Regions from separate parts of the Streptomyces sp. NPDC059668 genome, predicted to be linked through region 2. Evidence: riboswitches for the same ligand, from Rfam matches in the RefSeq annotation. Region 2 holds a riboswitch; each other region holds the start of a gene.
What was found. Region 2 has a riboswitch for cobalamin ahead of ACFV2J_RS05410 (CbtB-domain containing protein). Riboswitches for the same ligand answer to the same signal wherever they lie in the genome.

Region 1 (5,434 bases), on a different contig from region 2:
CGCCCACGCGTCGTCGAGGTCGAACGGCGGTGCCCCGGTGGCGATCTCGTAGAGCACACATCCGAAGGAGTAGAGATCGCTGCGCCGGTCGACCTCGGCACCGCTGATCTGCTCCGGCGACATGTAGTGCGGGGTGCCCATCGCGATACCGGTCCCGGTCAGCCGGGCCGTGAAGCCGATGTCGTGGCCGAGCCTGGCGATGCCGAAGTCGCAGATCTTCACGGTGCCGTCGGCGAGCCGCATGATGTTCGCAGGTTTCAGGTCCCGGTGCACGATGCCCTGCTGATGGGTGTACGCGAGTGCGGCCGACACCTGGTCGGCGATGTCGACGACATCGGCGACCGGCAGCGGATGCTGCTTGTTGTCCTCCAGCAGCTGACCGAGGTTGTACCCCTCCAGAAGTTCCATGACCAGGTACAGCACGCCGTCGGACTCGCCGAAGTCGTGCACCACGGTCACCCCGCGGTGCTGAAGCGCGGCGGCCACCCGGGCCTCGCGCCGGAACCTCTCCCGCAGGACGCCGGAGAAGGACGGGTCGTGGTGCGGGCCGAGGGGCTTGAGGCACTTCACGGCGACCTGCCGCCCCAACGACTCGTCGCGGGCCCGCCACACCTCGCCCATGCCTCCCCGCCCGATCAGATCGAGCAGTCGGTACCGGCTCTGGACCAGCCTGGTCTCCGCCATCTCGTGCGATCGCCCCCGTCGCTGCTCGCCCCCCACCCTGGCTCGTCCAGTATGGCGAGTCATCTGCCGACTTTGTACGACGCCGGGCGGGGCCGGGACGGGCCCGTGCCCGAGCGCGCGGAACGTGTGCGGACAGGAGTGACCGGCGAGGACGTACGGGAACACAGCGCGGGACGGTGTCCCCGGCGCACGGCCGCCGGGTCACCACGAGGCGCGACGGGGCCGGTCCGCCGTACCTCTCGTGGACGTACGGCGGCAGAGCGGCGTACACCGACCGCACCACGCGCCGGCCGGGCCCGGCGCACGCCGGTGACGTGCACCGGAGCGTCCTGACGGGAGCGGCCCGCCCGGCCGCGGATCGACGACGGACCGGCAGCCGGCAGCCGGGAAGCCCTGTCCGGCGCGGCGCGGCGCGACACGACACGACACGTCTCGGCTTGGCTCGGCGCGGCTTGGCTCGGGTCGGCGCGGCTTGGTTCGGCTCGGCGCGTTCAGCCGGCCGACCCGCTCCCGTTCCGCTCCCGTTCCGCTCCCGTTCCGCTCCCGTCCCGCTGGTGGTCGCTGTACGGGGCCGGGCTTCCACGTCGGCAGGTCAGCGCCGCACCCGCGGCATCCCCAGTCCGATCCACGAGATGATCTCGCGCTGGATCTCGTTGTTCCCGCCCCCGAAGGTGAAGATCACCGCCGACCGGTAGCCGCGCTCCAGTTCGCCGTGCAGGACCGCGCCCGCCGAGCCCTCCTTCAGGGCACCCGGTGCGGCGACGATCTCCATGAGCCAGGCGTACGCGTCCCGGCGCGCCTCCGAGCCGTACACCTTGACCGCGGAGGCGTCCTGCGGGGTGAGGGTGCCTTCCTGGACGGCGTTCACCATCCGCCAGTTCAGGAGCTTCATGGCGTCGAGCCTGGTGTGGGTCTGCGCGAGCCTGCGGCGCACCCAGGGGAGGTCGACCACCCTGCGGCCGTCGGCGAGCTTGGTCTCCATCGCCCAGTGCTGGACGTCGTGCAGGGCGCGGATCGCCATCGTGCCGTGGGCGGCGAGGGTGACGCGCTCGTGGTTGAGCTGGTTGGTGATCAGCCGCCAGCCCTTGTTCTCCTCACCGACCCGGCGGGAGGCGGGGACGCGGATGTTCTCGTAGTAGCTGGCGGTGGTGTCGTGCGAGGCGAGGGTGTTGATGAGGGTGCAGGAGTAACCGGGGTCCGACGTCGGTACGAGGAGCATGGTGATGCCCTTGTGGGGCGGGGCGTCCGGGTCGGTGCGGACGGCGAGCCACACCCAGTCGGCGGTGTCGCCGTTCGTCGTCCAGATCTTCTGCCCGTTGACCGTGTAGTGGCCGGTGGTCTCGTCGCCCTCGCGTACCGCCCGGGTCTTCAGCGCCGCCAGATCGGTGCCCGCGTCGGGCTCGCTGTAGCCGATCGCGAAGTCGATCTCTCCGGAGAGGATCCTGGGCAGGAAGTACCCCTTCTGTTCCTCCGTGCCGAACTGCATGATCGTCGGGCCGACGGTGTTCAGCGCCATCAGCGGCAGCGGTACACCCGCCTGGGCGGCCTCGTCGAAGAAGATGAACTGTTCCATGGGCGTGAGCCCGCTGCCGCCGTACTCCTCGGGCCAGCCCGCCCCGAGCCGGCCGTCCGTGCCGAGGCGGCGGATCGTGTCACGGTAGAACCGCTTCTGCGCCGCCGGATCGCCGTACCGGGCATAGGCGTTGTCGGGCACCAGCTCGGCGAAGTACTCACGCAGTTCGGTCCGCAACCGCTGCTGCTCCGGCGTGTATTCGAGATGCACGGCGCCTCCTGGCTCCCCAAGGCGGGACCTGACGGCGCACACCGTAGAACGTGTTCCAGAAATAGGGAATGGCGGTGACATGCGGAAGGGGGCGCCCCGGCGGGCGCCCCCTTCCGTCCGAGCCGTCAGTGGCAGGGGAATCCGAGGAGGTGGCGGGCGTCGTGCACCCACTCGTGGACGTTCTCACCGGACACGACGGAGGTGGCGCCCTGTTCGGCGCCGACGAAGTAGAGCAGGACCAGCATCAGGATGCCGAAGAAGGCCGCCCAGGGGGCGATCGCACCGATCGGCAGCTTGGCGGGAACGGCGGTGGGGGTGGCGGTCGGCTGGGCGACGGACTGCGCCATGGGGCAGTACCTCCTGGGGAACTCGCGTCCCGTCTCGGTGATGCACAGGACGACGGCCGCGGGTCTGACTTGCTCGACCTCCGCCGCCCCGGGAGGGGTGGCGTGCGCTGGGCATACAGTGGCGCGACCGTGCCGGACTCCCACCGGACTTCCGCCGAACCGTCGTCAATATCATCCTGACCGTACCGCGAGGCCGGCGCCCGGCCAAGGGCGCCTGACAGGGCCGCGGTTGCGCCGCGGGGCGGGTGGAGTGCCGCGGATTCCCTGTTCCGGCAGGGGCCTTGGGCACGGGCGACCACGACAGCGCACGAGAGTGAACGTATGACGAGCCGAGTGATCTTGATCTCAGCCGCGATCGGCGCGGCGCTGCGGGAGGCCCGCTTCGACGAAGGGGGCCGGGTGGATGCCGCGGGCCTGCGGCTCGCACGAGCCGCCGCGGGCGCGGTCCCCGGGGCGGAGCGGCAGTGGGTCTCCCCCAGCGTGCGGTGCCGCGAGACCGCCGACGCGCTGGGCCTGGACACGGTGCTGGACGTACCCGCGCTGGCCGGTCTCGACGTGGGCCGGTGGCGCGGCGCGACGCTGGAGGAGGTGAGCTCTAAGGAACCGGCGGCGGTGGCCGAGTGGCTGGCCGATCCCGGCGCGGCACCGCACGGCGGGGAGTCGGTGCGGGCGTTCTGCGACCGGGTGGCGGGCTTCCTCGACAAGGCCGCGGAGTTGACCGGCCGGACCGTCGCGGTGGTGGAGCCGGAGGTCGTACGGGCCCTGGTGGTACGGGTGTTGGGCGCGCCGGAGTCGTCGTTCTGGCGGATCGACGTACCGCCCCTGACCGCCACCGAGTTCAGCGGCCGCTCGGGGCGCTGGAACGTACGGGTCGGACGGCCGCTCGCCCCGTCGGCGGAAGCGGGCGGTTCAGGCGGGTAGCAGCGTCGCGAGGAAGTCGGTGCAGGCCTGGGCGCACGCGCGGCAGGCCCGCGCACTCGCCTGCGCACCGGGACACCGGTCGAAGACGTCCGCGCACTCACGGCAGACGGACCGGCACCACTCGACCTGGACACGGATGCCGGCCTCGCCCCGGTGGTGCTGCCCGTCCAGGACCAGGCAGGTCGCGTCGCACACCTCGGCGCACATCAGGCCCATGCGCCGGGCGAGTTGCCGCACCCCGGGCCCGTCGGGATCGATGCAGCTCGCCCGCAGCGCACAGGCGCGGGCGCACTCGGCGCAGGCCTGCGCGCAGTCGAACCGGTCCTCCAGGAAGCGGATCGGTTCCTGCTCGGGTGCCGGTGCGGTCGCCCGCCCCGCCTTCGTCTTCGCCCTCGTCGTGGTCACCCGGCGCGGGTAGCCCCCGGAGGGCGCGTCAAACCCCGCGGACGGCCGGGCCCGGGGTCACCGGCCCGCCGCCTCCGCCGCCTCGCGTGAGATCTGCTCGAACTGCGCGCCCATCGCCTCGGAGAGCGCGTGGGCAGCCGAGAGCGGGCGGACCATGACCATCAGGTCGTCGATCCTGCCGTCCTCGTCGAAGTGCAGGAAGTCGCAGCCGTTGATCTCCTTGTCGCCCACCTTCGCCGTGAAGACCAGCGCGTGGTCGCGGCCGTCCGCGCCCGCGATCTCCCGTACGTAGCGGAAGTCGGTGAAGACGCGGGTGACGCCGCGCAGGATGGCCGCGGTGATGGCCTTGCCCGGGTAGGGCTTGAAGGCGACGGGGCTGGTGAACACGACGTCGTCGGCCAGCAGCTCCTCGACCGCGGCGAGGTCTCCGGCCTCCACGGCCTTGCGGAAGGGGTGCATCGGGGTCCCGCTCTCATAGTCAATTAATTGAATAGGTGCGCAACAGATTAGTCGCGGGGGTGTACGCCGTCTAGCCTTGGCCCATGGCATTGCGCAACGCGGTCCTCGCCGCGCTCCTGGAGGGTGAGGCGTCGGGATACGACCTGGCCAAGGAGTTCGACGCCTCGGTGGCCAACTTCTGGATGGCGACCCCGCAACAGCTCTACCGGGAACTCGAGCGGATGGCGGCCGAGGGGCTCATCGAGGCTCGGCTGGTGCGACAGGAGCGGCGTCCGAACAAGCGGGTCTTCTCCCTCACCGCGGCGGGCCGCGTCGCCCTGCGCGCGTTCACCGCGGAGCCTCCGAAACCCACCGCCATCCGCGACGAACTGCTGGTGAAGGTGCAGTCCGTCGACGCGGGCGACGACACGGCGGTACGGGCGGCGATCGCCGAACGGCTGGAGTGGGCCCGCGCCAAGCTCGCCCGCTACGAACGACTGCGCGCACGGCTGCTGGACGGACGCACCGAGGACGAGTTCCTGACCCGTGCGGAACGTGTGGGCCCCTACCTCACCCTGATGCGCGGGCGCTCCTTCGAGGAGGAGAACATCCGGTGGGCCGAGCGGGCCCTGGACATCCTGGAACGGCGGGCGGCGGTGCGGCCCTAGGTGAGGCGGTCCGGATCGGGCGCCGGCGGTGCGGAGTGGTGCGAGCCGCCGGGCCGGCGGCTGTCGGACCGCGGGGGCCGCCGGGGCCGCTGAAGGAGCCCTCCCGCCCCGTGGGTGGCGCGACGGTTCGGGGGCCGCCTGCCGGGATCCGGCCCCGCGGAGGCGAACGGTTACGCTGAGGTCATGCC
Region 2 (5,434 bases):
CGCGATACGGGCCACGGCCAGGTCGGCCAGTTCCTGCCCGGTTCTCGTCACCTCCAGCGTGGTGCCGATCCGGGTGCTGGCCTCGCTGAGCACGGCGAGGCGCTCGCGGGCCCGCTGCCGGTCCGTCACATCGACGCTCATGGCGCACACCCCCGCGGTGCGCCCGTCGGCGTCGTCGAGACGGAAGAACGAGGTCGAGAAGGAGTGCTCCTGCTGTGGCTTCGTCGGCATCCACGTGCGGTACTCGTGATCGACCAGCGGCTCCCCGCTCTTCAGGACCCGCCGCATGACCGCCTCGACCGTCTCGGCCTCGGGTCCCGGCAGCACCTCTGTCAGCCGGCGCCCGAGCCGCTTCTCGCGGGGGATGCCGTCCTGGAGTGCCAGCGCGTCGTTGACCCAGGTGCAACGCAGGTCGGTGTCACGTACGGCGATACCGATCGGCGCCCCGCTGAGCAGCGCCTGCACGCCGGCCCCGTTCATCGGCCAGCCGGGAACGGTCGTCGTCTCGGTCGCGGTGACCAGCCACCGCATGCCTCCGTCCCGCTCCGTGAGGGGGCAGACCCGCAGGTGCACGTCGAGCGGGGTGCCGTCGCGGCGGCGTAGTCCCGCGATCCCGGACCAACCGTCGCTCCGGCGGCTCCGATCCGTGAAGGCGGGTGCCCTCAGGATCACCTCCGGGTCCATCAGCAGCCGACCGACGAATCGGCCGATCGCGTCGGCGGCCGAGAAGCCGCTGAGCCGCTCGGCCCCCCGGCTCCACGCGACCACCAATCCGCGTGCGTCCACCGCCGCCATGGCCGTGCCGGACGGGTGCCCGGCTCCTTGTCCGGCGTCGGGCAGCGTGTCCCTGGCTCTGGCCATTGGCACCGTCCCTCCTTCAGAGAGTCGATCGGGCGGCAGGACTGCCGTCGGCGAGGCGGTCGAGCCAATCCGCCAGGAGCGCGCCCTCGGAGGGTGTCATCGCGACGGTGCCGCTCCGGGTCAACGCCTCGCGCAGGGCCGCGGCTCGGCAGGGCACGTCCGGGCTCTGCCCGGCGACGGTGCTCGCGGTCGTGATCATTCGCAGCGCGTGTTCACGGGCCGTCGCCGGCAGGCTCTGATCCCGCTCGGAAGGGGGCGTCGCGATGAGTGACAGCACGACACCCAGGCCCATGGCGTGGACGAGCTGCGTGGCCCGGTCCACGCTCATGCGGAGCCGGCCGTCCGCGGCCACGCGGGCAAGGATCCGGCGCAGGATCGCGATGGTCTCCAGTCCCTCCGGTATGCCGCCGCGATAACGGCCTTCGCCGTACATCAGTACGTAGAAACCCGGCCGGGAGAGACCGAACCCGACGTGCAGGTCCCAGGAACTACGCAGATCGGCGACGGGGTCGTCGGTCTGTTCGAGGGACTGCTTCTCGCGCAGATACTGCTGGAAGCCGTACGCCGCGAGGGCGTCGAGCAGTCCGTCCTTGTCCCCGAACAGCCGGTACAGAGTCGGCGGCTGCACGCCGGCCGCCGCACTCACGGCGCGCGTCGAGATGCCCGCACGTCCTTGGGAGCTCAGGAGCTCCGCGGCGGCGCACAGGACCCGTTGCCGGGTGCGTACAGCCCGTTCTTGCATCTGTCCAATTTATCACTGTTATTACAACTTTCCATAGCATTGATATAGAACGTATCGAACGTCCGGCGAGGCCTGCGCCCGCGACCGGCTGCTCCGTGACCGACCGGCTGCTTCGTGACGGACCGGGCACCGCCGCCGCACGGAGCCACGGCCACCTGAGGGACCATGGCATCGAGAAGATCGTCCGAGAGCTCCGTGTCCACCGGATCCTGGAAGGAACCAACGAGATCATGCGCGTTATCGTGGCCCGCGGCCTGACGGGGGCGTCCGGATGACCGGCCCCCACGACGCCGGGGCGGCCACCGGCACCGACGACTTCGTCCTCCTGCGCACCGAGGGGCACGCCGCGTACCTCACCCTCGACCGGCCCCGGGCGCTCAACGCCCTCACCCACGCCATGGTCCGCCGTATCGGCTCCGCGCTCACGGCCTGGGAACACGACCCGGCGGTGAAGACCGTCGTCGTGACCGGCGCGGGGGAGCGGGGCCTGTGCGCGGGCGGCGACATCCGTGCCATCCACGACGACGCCCGGAACGGGGACGGCACGGCGTCGGCGGCCTTCTGGCGCGACGAGTACCGGCTCAACGCCCGTATCGCGCGCTACCCGAAGCCCTATGTCGCCGTGATGGACGGCATCGTGATGGGCGGCGGCGTCGGAGTCTCCGCGCACGGCAGCGTACGGATCGCCACCGAACGTTCGCGGATCGCCATGCCCGAGACGGGCATCGGCTTCGTCCCGGACGTCGGCGGTACCTATCTCCTCTCCCTCGCACCCGGCGAACTCGGCACGCACCTGGCGCTCACCGGAGTTCCGGTGGGCGCGGGCGACGCCCTGCTGTGCGGGCTGTCCGACCACTACGTGCCGTCCGCATCCCTGCCGCGGCTGGTCCAGGACCTCGCCCACGCGCCGGTACGAGAGGTCCTGGGCCGTCACGCCAGGGACGCGCCGCCCGGGGACCTCGCGGAAGCACGGCGCTGGATCGACGCCTGTTACTCCGCGGACACCGTCGAGGAGATCGTCGACCGGCTGCTGGATCACGGGGACAGCGCGGCCAAGCAGGCCGCGGAGACCCTGCTCACCAAGTCACCCACCGCCCTCAAGGTCACCCTCGCCGCGATGCGCGCAGCCCGCCTGACCACCACCCTGGAGGAAGCGCTCGACCGGGAGTACCGCGTCTCCTGCGCGGCGCTCACCCGACCGGACCTCGTGGAGGGCATCCGCGCCCAGGTCGTCGACAAGGACCGGGACCCGCGCTGGTCGCCGTCGACACTCGCCGAGGTCACGGACGCGGACGTCGCGCGCTTCTTCACCCCGCTCGGCGAGCGTGAACTCGGCCTCGCGGCCGCCGACATCGCGTAGGAGGGGCACCGGAGGGCGGAACCGTAGCGTTCGCCGGTGCCGGGGCGCTCACAGCGGACTGCCCGGTACCGGGCCCCGTACGGGGAGCCCGGCGAACCGCGACCGCGGCCCGGGTGCGGGGCGCCGCTCAGGATCACGGACCCGCTTCCGGCGGGTGACGAGGCAAGGGGACGGAGAGTTCACGAGTGAATGGCCGAACTCGCCGCGAGCCGGGCGAGTTGTACGACGCGAGCGGCCACGACGTGCGAACGGCGTTACATTCACGCGGTGTTCGCGGCCGCCGGCCAGAAGGAGGGGGGCGAACACCTTCGCCGGGAAGGCGGTCGGCGTGCTTCACCCGCCGCTGACCCACAGGTCACGGCCGTCTGCTCCCACCGGCGAGACGAAGATCACGGCGGTTGGGACGGTCTTGGCCATGAACCCGACACGCGGTACGGTCAGTGCGATATCGACGACGGCATGGCGGAAGCCGGTGGAAATCCGGCACGGTCGCGCCACTGTGAACGAGACCCCCTCCTCAGGGGGTCTCTCAAGTCAGACCCGCAGCTGTCGTCCTGTGCACCACCGAGATGGGACGCGAACTCCCGAGGAGGTCCTGCCATGGCGCAGACCGTCGCTCCGCCGACAGCCACCCCGATCCCCGCCAAGCTGCCGATCGGCACGATCGTCCCCTGGGCGGTCTTCTTCGGCATCCTGATGCTGGTCCTGCTGTACTTCGTCGGCGCCGAGCAGGGTGCCACCGCCGTCGTCTCCGGCGAGGACGTCCACGAGTGGGTGCACGATGCCCGCCACCTCCTCGGCTTCCCCTGCCACTGACGAGGGACACCGCGCACCCATGAACTCCGCAACCGTCCGAAACCTTCTCGTGCGGGGCATGCTCGCCGGCCTCGCCGCCGGTGTGCTGGCCCTCGTCGTCGCCTACTTCCTGGGCGAGCCCAGCGTCGACGACGCCATCGGGTTCGAAGAGGCCCACGCCCCGGCACACGGGCACGAGGTCGAGATCGTCAGCCGTAGCCTTCAGTCCACCGGCGGCCTCGCCACCGGCGTACTGATCTACGGCGTCGCCTTCGGCGGCATCGCCGCCCTCGCGTACTGCTTCGCGCTCGGCCGCGTCGGCCGCTTCAGCCCGCGCGCGACCGCGTTGCTGCTGTCCGGCTGCGCCCTGCTCGCGGTGTACGTCGTGCCGTTCCTGAAGTACCCGGCCAACCCGCCGTCCGTCGGCGACCCCGACACCATCGGCAAGCGCACGACGCTGTACTTCCTGATGATGGTGCTCAGCGTGCTGCTCGCGATCGCCGCGGTGATCCTCGGCAAGCGGCTCGCACCTCGTTGGGGTACCTGGTACGCGACCGTCGCCGCGGTCGTCTTCTTCGTCCTCGTGATCGGAATCGCCTACGAGTTCCTTCCGGTCATCAACGAGGTGCCGAAGGACTTCCCGGCCACCCTGCTGTGGCGGTTCCGTACCTCGGCCCTCGCCATCCAGCTCACCCTGTGGACCGGCTTCGGTCTGGTCTTCGGGGAGTTGGCACAGCGTCTGCTGGCCCCGCGACCGGCGGCGGCCGTGGCCGCGGGAGCAACTCCCGTACCGAACTGACACGTTCACCCTGGGACGACGTACGAGGAGACGTACGAGAAGACGTACCGAAGACCGCTGGGACATCAGCGGGCGATCACACGCGGAGGGCCACCGGAACCGTCCGGGGGCCCTTTCGCGTTCTCCCGGAACCCACGATCTGCGAACGGGGGGACGGCTCGCGAGACTCCCCGATCACGCAAGGGCGACGACGGCCACAGGGAGGGACGCGGGCGTAGGGCCCGGGTGACCGGAGGACCACGACGTCACCCCGTGGTGAGGGCCCGTGCCCTGTCGTCCTCAACCCCGGTCGCACCCGTGAAACCTCGCCTCGGGCCGTCCCGTCGGGCCGCCTGGGCGCGCCGCACGACAGGGCGGGAGCAGGCGTCCGGAGCGAAGAACGGCGGCAACTCCGGCGCCGGGGCGTCGCGTTCGCGGGGGACCGTACCCCGTCGTCGGATTCCCACGGGTACGGGGCCCGGCACCGCGCGAGTCGGTCGAGCAGCCGCAGTGCCGTCTCCCGGTCGGCGTCCCCGTGTCGTGGCCACGGCCGGATCCGTACGCGGTCGGTCCCGACGGTCGCCGCGTCCGCCAGGCCGTACCGGGCGCCTGCCGCATGGTCTCCCCCAGGGTCACGTGGCGACGAGGTGCGGAACGCGCAGGCCGAGGCCCACGCCCTGCCGACGTCCGAAGCGGATCGTGGTCGCGTGATCACGGATCATAGCGTCCACCCCGTGCCCGTCGTGCACCGAAGAGTGGATCGCCCGGATCAGGTCTTCGGAGGTGCCGACGCCCCTCGTCGTCGGCACGGACGGACGGCTGTGGGGGACATCACGGGGTCCACGGGGGAGCAAAGTGCGATATTGGCGATGTGCAGCATTCAACCATTTTGCCCGAG
Region 3 (5,434 bases), on a different contig from region 2:
GAGCGCACCTCGGGCCAGGCGCGGGTCTTCAGGCCGCAGTCGGGGTTGACCCACAGCCGTTCGGCGGGGATGGCTTCGAGTCCGGTGCGCAGGAGTCGGGCGGCCTCGTCGCTGCTGGGGACGCGGGGTGAGTGGATGTCGTAGACGCCGGGTCCGGCCTCGCGGGGGTAGCCGTGGGCGGCGAGTTCGTGGGCGACCTGCATGTGGGAGCGGGCCGCTTCCAGGCTGATGACGTCGGCGTCGAGGTCGTCGATGGCCTGGACGATGTCGCCGAACTCGGCGTAGCACATGTGGGTGTGGATCTGGGTGCCGGGGCGGACGCCGCTGGTGGTGAGGCGGAAGGCCCGGGTGGCCCAGTCCAGGTAGGCGGGGCGGTCGGCGGCGCGCAGGGGCAGGGTCTCGCGCAGTGCGGGTTCGTCGACCTGGATGACCGACGTCCCCGCGCTCTCCAGGTCGTCGACCTCGTCGCGCAGGGCGAGGGCGACCTGGCGGGCGGTGTCGCCGAGGGGCTGGTCGTCGCGGACGAAGGACCAGGCGAGCATGGTGACGGGTCCGGTGAGCATGCCCTTGACCGGCTTGGTGGTGAGTGACTGGGCGTACGTGGTCCAGCGCACGGTCATCGGTTCGGGCCGCGAGACGTCACCGGCCAGGATCGGCGGCCGGACGTAACGGGTGCCGTACGACTGGACCCACCCGTGCCGCGTGGCCAGATAGCCCGTGAGCTGTTCGGCGAAGTACTGCACCATGTCGTTGCGTTCGGCCTCGCCGTGCACGAGGACGTCGATGCCGGCCTTCTCCTGGAAGGAGATCACCGCGCCGATCTCGGCCCTGATGCGTTCCTCGTACCCGGCGAGGTCGATCCGGCCGGTGCGCAGATCGGCGCGTGCGGTGCGCAGTTCGGCGGTCTGCGGGAAGGACCCGATGGTGGTGGTCGGCAGCAGGGGGAGACCCAGGTGCGCGCGCTGGGCGGTGGCCCGCTCGGTGTACGGCTGGGAGCGGTGGGCGTCCGTGTCCGTGACGGCCGAGGTGCGGGCGCGTACGTCCGGGTCGTGGGTGATCGCGGAGGCCGCGCGGGAGGCGAGGCCGGCGCGGTTGGCGGCCAGTTCGGCGGCGATGGCGCCGGTGCCCCGGGTGAGGCCCTTGGTGAGGGTGGCGATCTCGGTCGTCTTCTGGCGGGCGAAGGCGAGCCAGCGCAGGATCTGCGGGTCGATGTCCCGTTCGGCGGACGCGTCGAGCGGAACGTGCAGCAGGGAGCAGGAGGCGGAGACATCCACCCGGTCGGCCAGCCCGAGCAGGGTGGCGAGGGTGGCGAGGGACTTCTCCAGGTCGTTGACCCAGATGTTGCGGCCGTTGACGACTCCGGCGACCAGACGCTTCCCGGGCAGTCCGCCGACGGCGGCGAGCGCGTCGAGGTTGGCGGAGGCCGACTCCGTGAAGTCCAGGGCGAGTCCCTCGACCGGGGCCTTGGCCAGGACGGGCAGCGCGTCACCGAGCCGGTCGAAGTACGAGGCGACCAGCAGCTTCGGCCGGTCGGTCAGCGCGCCGAGGGCCCGGTAGGCGCGTGCGGCGGCGCCGAGTTCGGCGGGCGTACGGTCCTGGACCAGGGCGGGCTCGTCCAGCTGTACCCACTCGGCTCCCGCCGCACGCAGGTCGGCGAGCACCTCGGCGTAGACGGGCAGCAGCCGGTCCAGCAGGGTCAGCGGGTCGAAGTCCGCGGCGACACCGGGCGCCGGCTTGGCCAGCAGGAGATAGGTGACCGGGCCGACCAGGACGGGCCGGGCGGTGAGGCCGAGGGCGATCGCCTCCCCGAGTTGCCCGACCTGCTGGGCGGAGTCCGTCCTGAACACCGTGTCCGGGCCCAACTCGGGCACCAGGTAGTGGTAGTTGGTATCGAACCACTTGGTCATCTCCAGCGGCGCCACGTCCTGGGTGCCGCGCGCCATCGCGAAGTACCCGTCGAGGGCGTCGTCCTCGACGGCCTTGCGGTGCCGCTGGGGGACGGCGCCGACCATGACGCTGGTGTCGAGGACGTGGTCGTAGTACGAGAAGTCACCGGTGGGCACCTCGTGGATGCCTGACTCCGCCAGCTGCCGCCAGGTGTCGCGGCGCAGATCCGCGGCGGTGGTCCGGAGGGTGCCGGCGTCGACGCGGCCCTTCCAGTAGCCCTCGACGGCCTTCTTCAGTTCCCGGTTCCGTCCCTGGCGGGGGTAGCCGTACACGGTGGCCCGTGCTGCCGCGGCTGCGGACTTCGCTGTCACGGAAATCTCCTTCGCGAGATGTCTCCTTGAGATCCCGGCGGCGGGACGTGAACGCGAAGGGGTGACGGACCGGGCGGAAACCGCCCGCGCCAGGAAGCACGGTCGTCCGCCGGTGTGCACGCCGACCCGCCCACGAGGTCACCGGGATGTCCGCGCGCGAACGGTCGCGTGCGGGCAACGGGCAGGTCTTCGGACTCATGGGCGCGGCTTCCCCGGAGGGCGTCCACCTACTGGCCGTCGCTTCCCAGACCCGGCCGGGCCCAGTGCGTATGACGGCGGTCGTTCCCACTCACCGCTGCGGGGCAGTCCCGGATTCCCACCGGGTTCCCTCTTACGACGCATCCCGCCTGGCGGACGGGGCGAACCAGCTGCACCGCCCAGCCTAGAGGTCGACGCGGTCTCGTGGGGGAAGCGGCTCACATGGCGGACGGTGGCGTGCGACAACGGCCGTGGTCGCGCACGGCTAACAGGACGGGTGCGCAGGGCGTGACCCGGTGGGCACCGTGTCCGTCCCGCGGACACGGTGCCGGGTCACGTCAGGGACGGGCGGAGCGGTGCGTCAGTTCGCCGCGCCGCCGAACACGCCCAGGATGCGTTCCGCCGCCAGCGTGGCGGTCAACTCCCCGTCCCGTACCTGTCGTTCGAGGGCGGGCGTGAGGGCTCGTACCGCCGGATCCGCGTGCAGCCGGCCGAGGAGCTCGTCGCGGACCATCGTCCAGGTCCAGTCGACCTGCTGGTCGCGGCGCTTGGCGGCGAGGCGGCCGGTGGAGTCCAGCAGGACCCGGTGCTGTTCGAGGCGCTCCCAGACGGTGTCCAGACCGGTCGACTCGCGGGCGCTGCAACTCAGCACGGGGGGAGTCCACGCCGCGTCCACCGGGTGCATCAGACGAAGGGCGCCCGCCAACTCCCGTGCCGCGGAACGCGCGTCGCGCTCGTGCGGGCCGTCCGCCTTGTTGACGGTGATCACGTCCGCGAGCTCCAGGACGCCCTTCTTGATGCCCTGGAGCTGGTCGCCGGTGCGGGCCAGGGTGAGCAGCAGGAAGGAGTCGACCATGTTCGCCACGGCGGTCTCCGACTGGCCGACGCCCACCGTCTCCACCAGGATCACGTCGTAGCCCGCCGCCTCCATCACCACCATCGACTCCCGCGTGGCCTTCGCCACCCCGCCGAGGGTGCCGGCGGTGGGGGAGGGACGCACGAAGGCGGCGGGGTCCACCGCCAGGCGCTCCATCCGGGTCTTGTCACCCAGGATCGAACCGCCCGTACGGCTCGACGAGGGGTCGACGGCGAGCACCGCGACCCGGTGCCCGAGCGAGGTGAGCATCGTGCCGAGCGCGTCGATGAAGGTCGACTTGCCCACACCGGGCACCCCGGTGATGCCGATGCGCCGGGCCCTGCCGCCGTGCGGCAGCAACTCGGTCAACAGGGCCTGTGCCAGGGAGCGGTGGTCGGCCCGGGTCGACTCGACGAGAGTGATGGCCCGTGCGATGTACGCACGCTTCCCGTCGAGCACGCCCTTCACATAGGAGTCGAGGTCGATCGTCATGGGGCTCAGCCGTGTCCGAGACCGGTGGCCAGCCGTTCCACCAGGTCGTACGCCGCGTCCGGGATCACCGTTCCCGGCGGGAAGACGGCCGCCGCGCCCATCTCCAGCAGGGTCGGCACGTCCTGCGGAGGGATCACCCCGCCCACCACGATCATGATGTCCTCGCGTCCCTCCTCGGCCAGCTGCTCGCGCAGCGCCGGGACCAGGGTGAGGTGCCCGGCGGCCAGCGAGGACACCCCGACGATGTGCACGTCGGCCTCGACGGCCTGACGTGCCACCTCGGCGGGGGTCTGGAACAGCGGGCCGACGTCCACGTCGAAGCCGAGGTCGGCGAAGGCGGTGGCGATGACCTTCTGTCCGCGGTCGTGGCCGTCCTGGCCCATCTTGGCCACCAGGATGCGCGGCCGTCGGCCCTCTGACTCCTCGAAGGCGTCCACCCGCGTGCGGGTGCGCTCCACGGACGGCGACTCGCCTGCCTCGTTGCGGTACACACCGGAGATCGTACGGATCTGGCTCGCGTGCCGCCCGTAGACCTTCTCCAGGGCGTCGGAGATCTCACCGACGGTGGCCTTGGCGCGGGCCGCGTTCACCGCCAGTTCCAGCAGGTTGCCGGTGCCCCCGGCGGCCGCCGTCAGCGCGCGCAGCGAATCCTGGCACGCCGACTCGTCGCGCTCCGCGCGCAGCCGCCGCAGCTTCTCGATCTGCTGGGTCCGTACGGACGAGTTGTCGACCTTGAGGACGTCGATCTGTTCGTCGGTGTCGACCCGGTACTTGTTGACGCCGATGACCGGCTGACGGCCCGAGTCGATCCGGGCCTGGGTACGGGCCGCGGCCTCCTCCACACGCAGTTTCGGGATGCCCGCGTCGATGGCCTGCGCCATGCCGCCCGCCGCCTCGACCTCCTCGATGTGCTGCCAGGCCCGGCGGGCCAGGTCGTACGTCAGCTTCTCCACGTACGCGCTGCCGCCCCACGGGTCGATCACCCGCGTCGTGCCCGACTCCTGCTGGATCAGCAACTGCGTGTTGCGGGCGATCCGGGCCGAGAAGTCGGTGGGCAGGGCGAGCGCCTCGTCGAGGGCGTTGGTGTGCAGCGACTGCGTGTGCCCCTGGGTGGCGGCCATCGCCTCCACACACGTCCGCGTCACGTTGTTGAACACGTCCTGCGCGGTCAGCGACCAACCCGAGGTCTGCGAATGCGTGCGCAGGGACAGGGACTTGGCGTTCTTCGGGTCGAACTGCCGGACCAGCTTGGCCCACAGCAGCCGGGCGGCCCGCATCTTGGCGATCTCCATGAAGAAGTTCATGCCGATCGCCCAGAAGAACGAGAGCCGGGGAGCGAACGCGTCCACGTCCAGTCCGGCCTCCTGGCCGGCCCGCAGGTACTCCACGCCGTCCGCGAGGGTGTAGGCCAGCTCCAGGTCGGCGGTCGCGCCCGCCTCCTGGATGTGGTACCCGGAGATGGAGATGGAGTTGTACCGCGGCATCCGCTGGGAGGTGAAGGCGAAGATGTCGGAGATGATCCGCATCGACGGCTTCGGCGGGTAGATGTAGGTGTTGCGGACCATGAACTCCTTGAGGATGTCGTTCTGGATGGTCCCGGCCAGTTTCTCGGGCGGTACGCCCTGCTCCT
Region 4 (5,434 bases), on a different contig from region 2:
GCGTGCGGGAGACACGCACACACCAAGCCGTGCCACGATGTGAGCCGTGACCGGCGGGATGCCGGTCGCTTCGGCACCCGGAGCCGGGAAGGCAGAGCATGAGCACCGACGTCAGCAGTGCGGAGAACGAGGGTGGGGCCCCCATCCGTACCGCGCGCGTGCCCAAGTACTACCGCCTCAAGAAGCACCTGCTCGACATGACCGACACCCTGCCGCCCGGCACGCCGGTGCCGCCCGAGCGCACCCTCGCCGCCGAGTTCGACACCTCGCGCACGACCGTGCGCCAGGCCCTCCAGGAACTCGTCGTCGAGGGACGTCTCGAACGCATCCAGGGCAAGGGCACCTTCGTCGCCAAGCCGAAGGTCTCCCAGGCGCTCCAGCTCACCTCGTACACCGAGGACATGCGCGCCCAGGGCCTGGAACCCACCTCCCAGCTCCTGGACATCGGCTACATCACCGCCGACGAGACCCTCGCGGAACTGCTCGACATCTCGGCCGGCGGCCGGGTGCTGCGCATCGAGCGGCTGCGCCTGGCCAGCGGCGAGCCGATGGCCATCGAGACGACCCATCTGTCCGCGAAGCGCTTCCCCGCCCTGCGCCGGTCGCTCGTCAAGTACACGTCGCTCTACACCGCGCTCGCCGAGGTGTACGACGTCCACCTCGCGGAGGCCGAGGAGACCATCGAGACCTCGCTGGCCACCCCGCGCGAGGCCGGACTGCTCGGCACCGACGTCGGCCTGCCCATGCTGATGCTGTCCCGGCACTCGATCGACCGGCAGGGCGAGCCGGTCGAGTGGGTGCGCTCGGTGTACCGGGGCGACCGCTACAAGTTCGTGGCCAGGCTCAAGCGCCCGCAGGACTGACGGGAGCGGGACGCCGTCGGCCGGATGCCGGCACCGGTGGAACCGTGCCGTACGGCACGCCGGTGACACCCTGCGGGCCGCGCGCCACCTCCTCGTATTCACGTGCGAGGAGCGGTCCCGGCGCGGCCTGCCGGGGGCGGTGCGCGAGACTCCCGCGCCACCGGACACCAACCCTCCACATCCCCCGCCGGAGATGGGGTTCCATAAAGCGGAACCGTCGCCTAGATTTCCTGGCCGTTGCACAGGTGACCAGCGAGGGGACGGAGCCGCCCATGTCAGACGTGCCGGAAGCGAAACCACCGGTGGTGAGACCGGTCGGAGTGGTGACACCGGTCCGCGTGGTGATCGCCCTCTGCCTGATCGCCCCGTTCGTGGCGCTGCTGTGGGTCGGCTCGTACACGAAGACCGACCCCGCCTTCATCGGTGTCCCGTTCTTCTACTGGTACCAGATGCTGTGGGTGCTCGTGTCGACCGTGCTCACCGTGACCGCCCACCAGTTGTGGCAGCGTGACCAGCGCGCCCGCGCCACCACGAAGGACGGTGCCGACGCATGAACGACGGCGTGAACGGCGTGGCACTCGCCGTCTTCATCTTCTTCTTCGTGGCCGTCACGGCCATGGGCTTCCTGGCCGCGCGCTGGCGCAAGGCCGACAACGAGCACAGCCTCGACGAATGGGGCCTGGGCGGACGGTCGTTCGGCACCTGGGTCACCTGGTTCCTGCTCGGCGGCGACCTCTACACGGCGTACACCTTCGTCGCCGTACCGGCCGCGATCTACGCGGCGGGCGCGGCCGGCTTCTTCGCCGTGCCGTACACGATCCTGGTCTACCCGCTGGTCTTCACGTTCCTGCCCCGCCTGTGGTCCGTCTCGCACAAGCACGGCTATGTGACGACGTCGGACTTCGTGCGCGGCCGCTTCGGCTCCAAGAGCCTGTCCCTCGCCGTGGCCGTCACCGGCATCCTCGCGACCATGCCGTACATCGCGCTCCAACTGGTGGGCATCCAGGCCGTGCTGGACGTCATGGGCGTCGGCGGCGGCGAGAACACGAACTGGTTCGTCAAGGACCTTCCGCTCCTCATCGCCTTCGGCGTACTGGCCGCGTACACCTACTCCTCGGGCCTGCGCGCCCCCGCCCTGATCGCGTTCGTGAAGGACACCCTGATCTACATCGTGATCGCGGTGGCCATCATCTACATCCCGATCAAGCTGGGCGGCTTCGACGAGATCTTCCACTCGGCGAGCGAGAAGTACGCCGCGGCCGGCGCGGGCGGGATCGTACCGGCCCAGGCCGGGCAGTGGACCTACGCCACCCTGGCGCTCGGCTCCGCGCTCGCCCTGTTCATGTACCCGCACTCGATCACCGCGACGCTGTCCAGCCGCAGCCGCGAGGTGATCCGGCGCAACACCACGATCCTGCCGCTCTACTCCCTGATGCTGGGCCTGCTCGCCCTGCTCGGGTTCATGGCGATCGCGGCCGGGGTGAAGGTCACCAACGGCCAGCTCGCCATCCCGCAGCTCTTCGAGAACATGTTCCCGGACTGGTTCGCGGGTGTGGCCTTCGCCGCGATCGGCATCGGAGCGCTCGTCCCGGCGGCCATCATGTCCATCGCGGCCGCGAACCTCTTCACCCGCAACATCTACAGGGACTTCATCAAGCCGGACGCGACCCCGCAGCAGGAGACCAAGGTCTCCAAGCTGGTCTCCCTGCTGGTGAAGGTGGGCGCGCTGGTCTTCGTCCTCACGATGGACAAGACGGTCGCCATCAACTTCCAGCTCCTGGGCGGCATCTGGATCCTGCAGACCTTCCCGGCCCTGGTCGGCGGCCTGTTCACGCGCTGGTTCCACCGCTGGGCGCTGCTCGGGGGCTGGGCGGTCGGCATGCTCTACGGCACGCTCGCCGCCTACGGGGTCGCCTCACCGACACAGGCGCACTTCGGCGGCAGCTCGAAGGAGATCCCCGGCATCGGGGAGATCGGCTACATCGGTCTGACGGCGTTCGTCATGAACGTGGTGGTCTCCGTCGTCCTCACCTTCGCCCTGCGGGCCTTCAAGGCGCCCGAGGGCGTGGACGAGACGTCACCGCAGGACTACACGGTGGACGCCGGCGACCCGGGGGTCCAGGTCGAGCTGCCCACGGCCAGCGCGGAGGCGGGTCACTGAGGCTTGGACAGGGGTGACCGGGGGACGGGCCGTCGGAGGAAATCCGGCGGCCCGTCGCCGTACGTCTGATGCACACTCCCGGCATGGACATCGTCATCAGGCCGGCGCGGCCGGCGGAGTACCCCGGCGTCGGCGAGCTCACCGTGACCGCCTATCTCGGGGACGGGCTGCTCGACTTCGGGGAGAGCGACCCCTACCTCGGGGAGCTGCGGGACGTCGCGAAGCGGGCCGCCGCGGCCGAGGTGCTCGTCGCGGTCGAGGGGGAACGGATCCTCGGCGGCGTGACCTTCGTCCCCCGGGGCGGACCCATGGCCGACATCGCGGGGCCCGGCGAGGCCGAGATCCGGATGCTCGCCGTCACGCGCGAGGCCCGCGGCCGAGGTGCGGGCACGGCCCTCGTGGGCGCCTGCGTCGACCGGGCGAGGGCCACCGGGGGCTGTGCGCGCGTGGTGCTGTCCACCCAGCGCACCATGCGCACCGCCCACCGCCTCTACGAACGCCTCGGCTTCACCCGCACGCCGGAGCGCGACTGGAACCCGGTTCCGCACCTCGACGACCTCTTCCTCCTCACCTACGAGTTGACGCTCAGCCACACTCCGTAGCGCCCCCAGAAGCCGACACGGCACAAGATGTGGGGGTGCTTCCTCAGCCCGGCACTAGATGTATGCTCATGCTCGCTGTCGTCGCAGGGGAATCCGGTGCGAATCCGGAACTGTCCCGCAACGGTGTACTTGTGCGCATTCGCGTACCGGCTTCAGTCCGAGGACCTGCCGACAGCGTGCCCCGGCCGGCCGGCCGGGCGCCGACGACGTCCGGGCCTCGTGGAATGGGCCGGTGGACGCACGCGTACCCGTAACGGAGTCGCGTGTCCCGCTGCCCTCCGCCAGGTCCTGTGCCGAGCGAGGGAGAGCCCCAAGTGACCATCGCGCCAGCCGACCCGGTTTCAGTTTCCGCCCAGCAGACCCCGGTGGAAGCGGAGTCCGCGCAGCGGGCCCCGGTGGAGACGGACGGTCCCGGTACCACGCTGCTGCGTACCCTGACCGACTTCACCGCCGACCTTCCCGGCGCCGACCCCGGCCGGGTCGCCGCCGCCGCGCTGCGCGGCCGGTCCACCCGCGCGGACGACGCGGAGCTGCGCGAGCTGGCCACCGAGGCGGCCGCGGGCCTCATCTCCGAGGACCCCGTGTACTCGCGGCTGGCCGCCAGGCTGCTGACGGTCGGCATCGCCGAGGAAGCCGCCTCGCAGGGCGTCACGACGTTCTCCGAGTCCATCACCACGGGCCGGCGCGAGGGTCTGATCGCCGACCGCACGGCCGACTTCGTCGACCTGCACGCGGCCCGTCTGGACGCGCTGATCGACACCGCGGGCGACGACCGCTTCGGCTACTTCGGCCTGCGCACCCTGCACAGCCGCTACCTGCTCCGGCACCCGATCACCCGCAAGGTCATCGAGACCCCCCAGCACTTCATGCTCCGGGTGGCGTCCGGCCTCGCGGAGGACGACACGGCCCGGTCCGTCGACGAAGTCGCCGCGCTCTACGGCCTGATGAGCCGCCTGGACTACCTCCCGTCCTCCCCCACGCTCTTCAACTCCGGTACGCGGCACCCGCAGATGTCGTCCTGCTACCTCCTCGACTCCCCGCTGGACGAGCTGGACTCCATCTACGACCGCTACCACCAGGTCGCGCGTCTGTCGAAGCACGCGGGCGGCATCGGGCTGTCCTACTCCCGCATCCGCTCCCGCGGTTCGCTGATCCGCGGCACGAACGGGCACTCCAACGGCATCGTCCCGTTCCTGAAGACCCTCGACGCCTCGGTCGCCGCGGTGAACCAGGGCGGCCGGCGCAAGGGTGCCGCCGCGGTCTACCTGGAGACCTGGCACTCCGACATCGAGGAGTTCCTGGAGCTGCGGGACAACACCGGTGAGGACGCCCGCCGTACGCACAACCTGAACCTGGCGCACTGGATCCCGGACGAGTTCATGCGCCGGGTCGACGCCGACGCGCAGTGGTCCCTCTTCTCCCCCTCCGACGTGCCCGGACTGGTCGACCTGTGGGGCGCCGAGTTCGACGCGGCCTACCGCGCGGCGGAGGCGAAGGGCCTGGCGAAGAAGACCATGCCGGCCCGCGAGCTCTACGGCCGCATGATGCGCACCCTGGCGCAGACCGGCAACGGCTGGATGACCTTCAAGGACGCCGCCAACCGCACGGCCAACCAGACGGCGGAGCCGGGCCACACCGTGCACTCCTCGAACCTGTGCACAGAGATCCTGGAGGTCACGGACGACGGGGAGACGGCCGTCTGCAACCTCGGCTCGGTCAACCTCGGCGCGTTCGTCGACACGGCCACCGGCGACCTGGACTGGGAGCGTCTGGACGAGACGGTCCGCACCGCCGTCACCTTCCTCGAC

Region 1: it holds a riboswitch for cobalamin, as region 2 does, so the genes downstream of both, ACFV2J_RS00065 (CbtB-domain containing protein) here and ACFV2J_RS05410 (CbtB-domain containing protein) in region 2, are expected to answer to the same signal.
Region 3: it holds a riboswitch for cobalamin, as region 2 does, so the genes downstream of both, metE (5-methyltetrahydropteroyltriglutamate--homocysteine S-methyltransferase) here and ACFV2J_RS05410 (CbtB-domain containing protein) in region 2, are expected to answer to the same signal.
Region 4: it holds a riboswitch for cobalamin, as region 2 does, so the genes downstream of both, ACFV2J_RS17485 (ribonucleoside-diphosphate reductase subunit alpha) here and ACFV2J_RS05410 (CbtB-domain containing protein) in region 2, are expected to answer to the same signal.

What each region holds. Positions count from the first base shown of each region.
Region 1 is NZ_JBHWEL010000001.1:7,028-12,461, reverse strand. It holds gene ACFV2J_RS00075 (tetratricopeptide repeat protein) at 1-684, opposite strand, end outside; gene ACFV2J_RS00070 (acyl-CoA dehydrogenase family protein) at 1,277-2,467, opposite strand; gene ACFV2J_RS00065 (CbtB-domain containing protein) at 2,593-2,814, opposite strand; cobalamin riboswitch at 2,851-2,993, opposite strand; gene ACFV2J_RS00060 (histidine phosphatase family protein) at 3,136-3,735, shown strand; gene ACFV2J_RS00055 (four-helix bundle copper-binding protein) at 3,724-4,140, opposite strand; gene ACFV2J_RS00050 (nuclear transport factor 2 family protein) at 4,198-4,599, opposite strand; gene ACFV2J_RS00045 (PadR family transcriptional regulator) at 4,683-5,246, shown strand; gene ACFV2J_RS00040 (TetR/AcrR family transcriptional regulator) at 5,430-5,434, shown strand, end outside.
Region 2 is NZ_JBHWEL010000004.1:148,697-154,130, forward strand. It holds gene ACFV2J_RS05390 (SpoIIE family protein phosphatase) at 1-861, opposite strand, end outside; gene ACFV2J_RS05395 (TetR/AcrR family transcriptional regulator) at 878-1,603, opposite strand; partial or broken gene ACFV2J_RS05400 (acyl-CoA dehydrogenase family protein) at 1,672-1,878, shown strand; gene ACFV2J_RS05405 (enoyl-CoA hydratase/isomerase family protein) at 1,875-2,963, shown strand; cobalamin riboswitch at 3,385-3,526, shown strand; gene ACFV2J_RS05410 (CbtB-domain containing protein) at 3,564-3,779, shown strand; gene ACFV2J_RS05415 (CbtA family protein) at 3,799-4,557, shown strand; partial or broken gene ACFV2J_RS05420 (aromatic acid exporter family protein) at 5,408-5,434, shown strand, end outside.
Region 3 is NZ_JBHWEL010000001.1:274,803-280,236, forward strand. It holds gene metE (5-methyltetrahydropteroyltriglutamate--homocysteine S-methyltransferase) at 1-2,258, opposite strand, end outside; cobalamin riboswitch at 2,442-2,592, opposite strand; gene meaB (methylmalonyl Co-A mutase-associated GTPase MeaB) at 2,818-3,804, opposite strand; gene scpA (methylmalonyl-CoA mutase) at 3,810-5,434, opposite strand, start outside.
Region 4 is NZ_JBHWEL010000021.1:12,019-17,452, forward strand. It holds gene ACFV2J_RS17465 (GntR family transcriptional regulator) at 99-863, shown strand; gene ACFV2J_RS17470 (DUF3311 domain-containing protein) at 1,136-1,417, shown strand; gene mctP (monocarboxylate uptake permease MctP) at 1,414-3,024, shown strand; gene ACFV2J_RS17480 (GNAT family N-acetyltransferase) at 3,108-3,626, shown strand; cobalamin riboswitch at 3,659-3,814, shown strand; gene ACFV2J_RS17485 (ribonucleoside-diphosphate reductase subunit alpha) at 3,941-5,434, shown strand, end outside.